One region of the Streptomyces sp. NPDC004435 genome, then DNA from elsewhere that is predicted to be linked to it. Evidence: riboswitches for the same ligand, from Rfam matches in the RefSeq annotation. Region 1 holds a riboswitch; the other holds the start of a gene.
The links. A riboswitch is a leader RNA that binds a small molecule or an ion and turns the genes downstream of it on or off. The one in region 1 is predicted to bind glycine.
Positions count from the first base shown of each region.

Region 2: it holds a riboswitch for glycine, as region 1 does, so the genes downstream of both, gcvP (aminomethyl-transferring glycine dehydrogenase) here and gcvT (glycine cleavage system aminomethyltransferase GcvT) in region 1, are expected to answer to the same signal.

Region 1 is NZ_JBIAMB010000007.1:258,289-261,488, forward strand. It holds gene ACFYT9_RS15160 (enhanced serine sensitivity protein SseB) at 1-295, opposite strand, end outside; gene ACFYT9_RS15165 (AAA family ATPase) at 405-1,067, opposite strand; glycine riboswitch at 1,242-1,342, shown strand; gene gcvT (glycine cleavage system aminomethyltransferase GcvT) at 1,495-2,610, shown strand; gene gcvH (glycine cleavage system protein GcvH) at 2,722-3,099, shown strand; gene glyA (serine hydroxymethyltransferase) at 3,123-3,200, shown strand, end outside.
Region 2 is NZ_JBIAMB010000010.1:10,242-13,441, forward strand. It holds gene ACFYT9_RS19275 (DNA polymerase IV) at 1-340, shown strand, start outside; gene ACFYT9_RS19280 (PRC-barrel domain-containing protein) at 793-1,164, opposite strand; glycine riboswitch at 1,278-1,377, shown strand; gene gcvP (aminomethyl-transferring glycine dehydrogenase) at 1,557-3,200, shown strand, end outside.

The DNA.
Region 1 (3,200 bases):
GCTGCGGGGGCAGGCCGCGCGCGAAGTCACGGGCGGGGGCGACGGTGAAGGACATGTGGTCGCCGACGCAGGCCAGGAACTGCTCCTGCGAGCTGTAGACGGGGACGTAGGCGGCGCCGCCGATCTCCATGGTGGCGAGGTCCAGGTCGGGGCTGTCGGGACCGCCGCCGTTGGGCAGCGGGACCCAGACGGGGCTGCGGCCGAGCACCTCGATGAGCCGGCCTCCGGCCGCGGGCTCCCCGAGCGCGGCGGTCAGCGCCTCCTCCAGCTCGTTGCCCGGCCACGTCACGTCCACGGTGGTTCCGTCCCCTCCTCGCACGGCCCTGGTCCCGGCCGTCCCGCAGCACCCTAACGCCGCCCCGCCCCGGCTGTGACCAGAACCCGCACCCGGGCGCGCGCGGCCCTCAGCCGGCCTCCCGGAAGCCGAGGCGGCGCAGCGCGCCGGCGGCGTCCCGGTCGAGGAGGGTGGCGGAGGCGCAGCCCCGGGGCAGCCGGCCGGACTCGACGGCGGCGACGAGCCGGCCGACGGCCCTGCGGTGCCGGGCGAAGGCGTACGCGGACACGCCCCGGCCCCGCTCGCGCTGGCCGTCCATGGCGGTGGCCGGGTCGACGTCGAGGAGGACCAGGTGCAGGGCGCGGCCGCGGCGGACGGCGGAGCGGGCGAGCCAGCCGCGGACCCAGGACTGGGTGCCGCAGTCGTGGACGACGACGCCGGCGCCGGAGCGCAGCGCCCGGTACAGCCCGGCGTAGTGCGCGACCCGGACCAGCGGGCGGTAGAGCGCGTACGGCAGCAGGCGGGGCATCCGGGCCTCCCAGCGCTCCCGGGCGTCCTGTGAGTCGATCCCGCGGCCCTCGGCGGCCCGCCGCAGCAGGGTGGACTTGCCGCTGCCGGGCAGCCCGGAGACGACCACGACGTCACCGGCGGCGAAGGTGAGGGCGCGCGGCCCGCGCCCGCCGCGCTCGCGCAGGTCGCGCACGACGCGCCCGCCCGCGCGGGTTCTGGCGCGGGCCCGCGGAGCGGGTATGGCGGCGTCGGTCGCGAAGACGCCGGTGTGCTGGATCCTCATCGCTGCTCCCCCTGTCGGGTCCCCGGGGGACGTACCGGGAGACCTCACGGAGACCCTTGCCCACGAAGTGTAAAGAAACGGTAATCCGAGACAAGCGATTTGCGGCGCCGACACCGCGTGCGATGATGTGCGCGCCAGGCGCGCGCTGCGCCCTACAACCGCATACCGGCCGCTCGAATCCGCGCGGGAGAGTTCCGGACCGGCCTCGGCCGTCCGGGCGCCGAAGGAGCAAGACCCTCCCTTGAATCTCTCAGGCCCCGTACCGCGTGGATGAGGCAGATCTGAAAAGCGGGACACCTGTCGTGTCCCCACCCAAGGTGCAAGCCGGGGATGCCCCCGGTGAACCTCTCAGGTTCCATGACAGATGGGGAGGAACGTCCTTGCCTGTCATGTTTTCCGCCTTCGGGACCCGGGAGCCACGTCCATCATGAGCACCACCCCCCGTCTGACCGCCCTCGATGCCCTGCATCGTTCGCTGGGCGCGACCATGACCGACTTCGCCGGCTGGGACATGCCGCTCCGGTACGGCAGCGAGCGCGACGAGCACAACGCCGTCCGCACCAGGGCCGGCCTCTTCGACCTCTCCCACATGGGCGAGATCACCGTCACCGGCCCGCAGGCGGTCGACCTGCTCGACTTCGCCCTGGTCGGCAACATCTCCACGGTGGGCAACGGCCGCGCCCGCTACACGATGATCTGCCAGGAGGACGGCGGCATCCTCGACGACCTGATCGTCTACCGCCTCGGCGAGACCGAGTACATGGTCGTCGCCAACGCCTCCAACGCCCAGACCGTCCTGGACGCCCTGGTGGCCCGCTCCGGCGGCTTCGACGCCGAGGTCCGCGACGACCGCGACGCGTACGCCCTGCTCGCCGTGCAGGGCCCGGAGTCCCCCGGCATCCTGAAGCAGCTCACCGACGCCGACCTGGACGGCCTGAAGTACTACGCGGGCCTGCCCGGCACGGTCGCCGGCGTCCCGGCGCTGATCGCCAGGACCGGCTACACCGGCGAGGACGGCTTCGAGCTCTTCCTGAAGCCCGAGCACGCCGAGGCCGTGTGGACGGCGCTGACCGAGGCGGGCGCGGGCGTCGGCCTGATCCCGTGCGGCCTCTCCTGCCGCGACACGCTGCGCCTGGAGGCGGGCATGCCGCTGTACGGGCACGAGCTGACCACCTCCCTGACCCCCTTCGACGCCGGTCTCGGCCGCGTCGTGAAGTTCGAGAAGCCGGGCGACTTCGTCGGCCGCAAGGCGCTGGAGGCCGCCGCCGAGCGCGCCGAGACCGCCCCGCCGCGCAAGCTGGTCGGCCTGATCGCCGAGGGCCGCCGCGTCCCGCGCGCCGGCATGTCCGTCGTCGCCGGCGGCGAGGTCGTCGGCGAGATCACCTCCGGCGCCCCCTCCCCGACGCTCGGCGAGCCGATCGCGATGGCGTACGTCGACGCGGCGCACGCCGCCCCCGGCACCGAGGGTGTAGGGGTGGACATCCGCGGCACCCACGAGCCGTACAAGGTCGTGGCGCTGCCGTTCTACAAGCGCCAGAAGTAGGCGGGCGCCCGTCCGGGGACCGCTCCGGACGTGACGCATTCGTCCCGGGCCACGTCTCACCCCGCAAGACCGCCGTACATCCGCACTCCCCCGATCCAGGAGAATCAGGTCATGAGCAACCCCCAGCAGCTTCGCTACAGCAAGGAGCACGAGTGGCTGTCGGCCGTCGAGGACGGCGTCGCCACGGTCGGCATCACGGAGCACGCGGCCAACGCGCTCGGTGACGTCGTGTACGTGCAGCTCCCCGAGGTCGGCGCGACCGTGACCGCGGGCGAGTCCTGTGGCGAGCTGGAGTCGACCAAGTCCGTCAGCGACCTCTACGCCCCGGTGACGGGCGAGATCGTCGAGGCCAACCAGGACGTCGTCGACGACCCCTCGCTGGTGAACTCCGCCCCCTTCGAGGGCGGCTGGCTGTTCAAGGTGCGCATCTCGGGTGAGCCGGACGAGCTGCTCACCGCCGACGAGTACACCGCTTTCACCGCAGGCTGACCGAGACCCCTAGGGATCGCTTCATGTCGCTTCTGAACACTCCCCTCCACGAGCTGGACCCCGACGTCGCCGCCGCCGTCGACGCCGAGCTCGGCCGTCAG
Region 2 (3,200 bases), on a different contig from region 1:
CGGGCGCGGGACGGTCGGGGGAGCGGCCGCCGGGCCGGCGGGGGCCGGGGAGGCGGTGGAGGTCGTGGCCGCGCCGGGGACGGCCGCGGAGGCCGGGGGACGCCGGTGGGCGCCGGGGCACGACGTACGGCACGTGGTGCTGGGCGCGGGCTGGGTGCAGGGCAGCGGGCTCGGCCGGGTCACCGTCCGTTTCGAGGAGCCCGGCAGCACGGTCCCGGGACGGGTGCGGACCTTCGCGGTGGACGATCCGGAACTGGAGCCGTCGGATCCGCTGCCGCTGGTGCCCGGCGGGGTGACGGGCGCGGAGGGGGCCGCCCCGGTCACGCCGTCGGGCGGGTGAGGCGGGCACCGGGCGAGGTGCCCGGTGGGCGGGGGCGCCAGGCGGCGGTCCGCGTGGCGATGGGCGGCGTGGTGATGGCCGGGGCGGGCCGAGCGTGGGGGATACGAACGTACGGCCGGGGCCGGCGGCGGGTGGCCCGAGCGGCGGCCCGGCACCGGTCGGGAGGGACGCGGAGGCTGTGCGGTCCGGGGAGAGCCGGGACGGCCGGACCGGCTGGTTGACCGGCCGGCCCGGAGGCGGCCGGGCGGAACCGGAGGTCCGGTGGAAGGGGGCCGGTCCGGGATCGGGCGGGCGGAATCGGAGGCTTGCCGGAAAGGAGCCGTCCCGGAGGCGGCCCGTGCTGCGCGGAAGCCCGTCTTCCGCGCGAGCCCGGGTGGAGCAGTGGCGGTTCGGTCCCGGCCTCGGCCGGCCGGGCGGGGGTGTCAGGGGAGGATTCCGAGGCCGGGCCGGTGCTAGGAGGCGTCGTCCTGGCCGGCCAGGCGGCCGAAGTCGGGGATCGCGTCCGGCGCGGGCGGGAGCGTCAGCTCGTAGTGGCGGTAGAGCTGGAGCTCCTGCTCGGGGGAGAGGTGACGGCCCACCCCGAAGTCCGGGGCGTCCTTGATCAGGGAGCGTTCGAACGGGATGTGCAGACCGTCGTCGGCCAGCTCGCTCGGCTCCAGCGGGACGAAGGCGTCCCGGCTGAACAGGCCCGTGCGGACGGCGGCCCACTCGGGCACGCCCGTCGCGTCGTCCAGGTACACCTCGTCCACGGTTCCGATCTTGTGCCCGTTCCGGTCGTACGCCTTGCGGCCGATCAGGCTGCGCGGATCGATGTCGGTCTGCACGGTCCCTCCAACTGGTCGCAACTGCTCTACACCCCTACGAAAGTGCACATCCGAGATGTCGGCCACTTGAGCGATGGAGGCGACAACCGCGCTGGTAGGCTGGCTGTGGCTGTCGACACCGTGCGGGAGAGTCCTCCGGAGAAGGTTTCCGGGGGCGCCGAAGGAGCAAATCCTCCCCGGAATCTCTCAGGCACCCGGTACCGCGCGGGCGAGGTCACTCTGGAAAGCAGGGCGGGAGTCCGACGGCATCCGCTCTCACCGACGGTGAAAGCCGGCGTGCCCACGGGCGTGCCGGTGAAGCTCTCAGGTTGAGATGACAGAGGGGGAGGCCGTCCGGGCACCCGCGCCGTGGTGCCCCTCGCAGGTCGTGACGACCAGGAGGCCCCCGCATCATGACCGCCAACCGCACCCCGCTCTCCGAGCTCGAGCAGGGCATCCCCTTCGAGCAGCGGCACATCGGACCCGACGCCGAGGCGCGGGCCAAGATGCTCGCCCAGGTCGGCTACGGCTCGCTCGACGAGCTGACCGCCGCCGCGGTGCCGGACGTCATCAAGAACGCCGAGGCGCTCGACCTCCCCGGCGCCCGCACCGAGGCCGAGGTCCTCGCCGAGCTGCGCCGGCTCGCCGACCGCAACGAGGTCCTCGCCCCGATGATCGGCCTCGGCTACTACGGCACCTTCACCCCGCCGGTCGTCCTGCGCAACGTCATGGAGAACCCGGCCTGGTACACGGCGTACACGCCCTACCAGCCGGAGATCTCGCAGGGCCGCCTGGAGGCGCTGCTCAACTTCCAGACCATGGTCGCCGACCTGACCGGTCTGCCCACCTCCGGCGCCTCCCTCCTCGACGAGGGCACCGCGGCCGCCGAGGCCATGTCGCTCTCCCGCCGCGTCGGCAAGGTCAAGAACGGCGTCTTCCTGGTCGACGCCGACGCCCTGCCGCAGACCATCGCCGTCATCGAGACCCGCGCCGAGCCGACCGGCGTCGAGGTCGTCGTCGCCGACCTGAGCGAGGGCATCCCGGCCGAGGTCGCCGAGCGCGGCGTCTTCGGCGTCCTCATCCAGTACCCCGGGGCCTCCGGCGCCGTCCGCGACATCAAGCCGCTGATCGACGCCGCCCACGAGCTCGGCGCGATCGTGACCGTCGCCGCCGACCTGCTCGCCCTCACCCTGCTCGTCTCGCCCGGCTCGCTCGGCGCCGACATCGCCGTCGGCACCACCCAGCGCTTCGGCGTCCCGATGGGCTTCGGCGGCCCGCACGCTGGCTACATGGCCGTCCAGGACAAGCACGCCCGCTCGCTGCCCGGCCGTCTGGTCGGCGTCTCCGTCGACGCCGACGGGAACAAGGCGTACCGCCTCGCCCTCCAGACCCGCGAGCAGCACATCCGCCGCGAGAAGGCCACCAGCAACATCTGCACCGCCCAGGTGCTCCTCGCCGTCATGGCCGGCATGTACGCCGTCTACCACGGCCCCGACGGCCTGAAGCAGATCGCGCAGCGCACCCACCGGTACGCGGCGATCCTCGCCGCCGGCCTGACCGCCGGAGGCGTCGAGCTCACCCAGGGCGCGTTCTTCGACACGCTCACCGCCCGCGTGCCCGGCCGCGCCGACGCCGTCGTCGCCGCCGCCCGCGAGGCCGGGGTCAACCTGTACCGCGTGGACGCCGACCAGGTCTCCATCTCCTGCGACGAGACCACCGGCCGCGCCCAGCTCGCCGCCGTCTGGGGCGCCTTCGGCGTCGAGGCCGACGTGGAGGCCCTGGACGCCGCCACCGAGGACGGCCTCCCGGCCGGACTGCTGCGCTCCGACGCGTACCTGACCCACCCGGTCTTCCACGCGCACCGCTCCGAGACCTCGATGCTGCGCTACCTGCGCCGTCTCTCGGACCGCGACTACGCGCTCGACCGCGGCATGATCCCGCTCGGCTCCTGCACCATGAAGCTGAACGCGACCACCGAGATGGAGCCGGTGACCTGGCCCGAGTTCGGCCAGATCCACCCCTTCGCGCCGATCGACCAGGCCCAGGGCTACGTCACG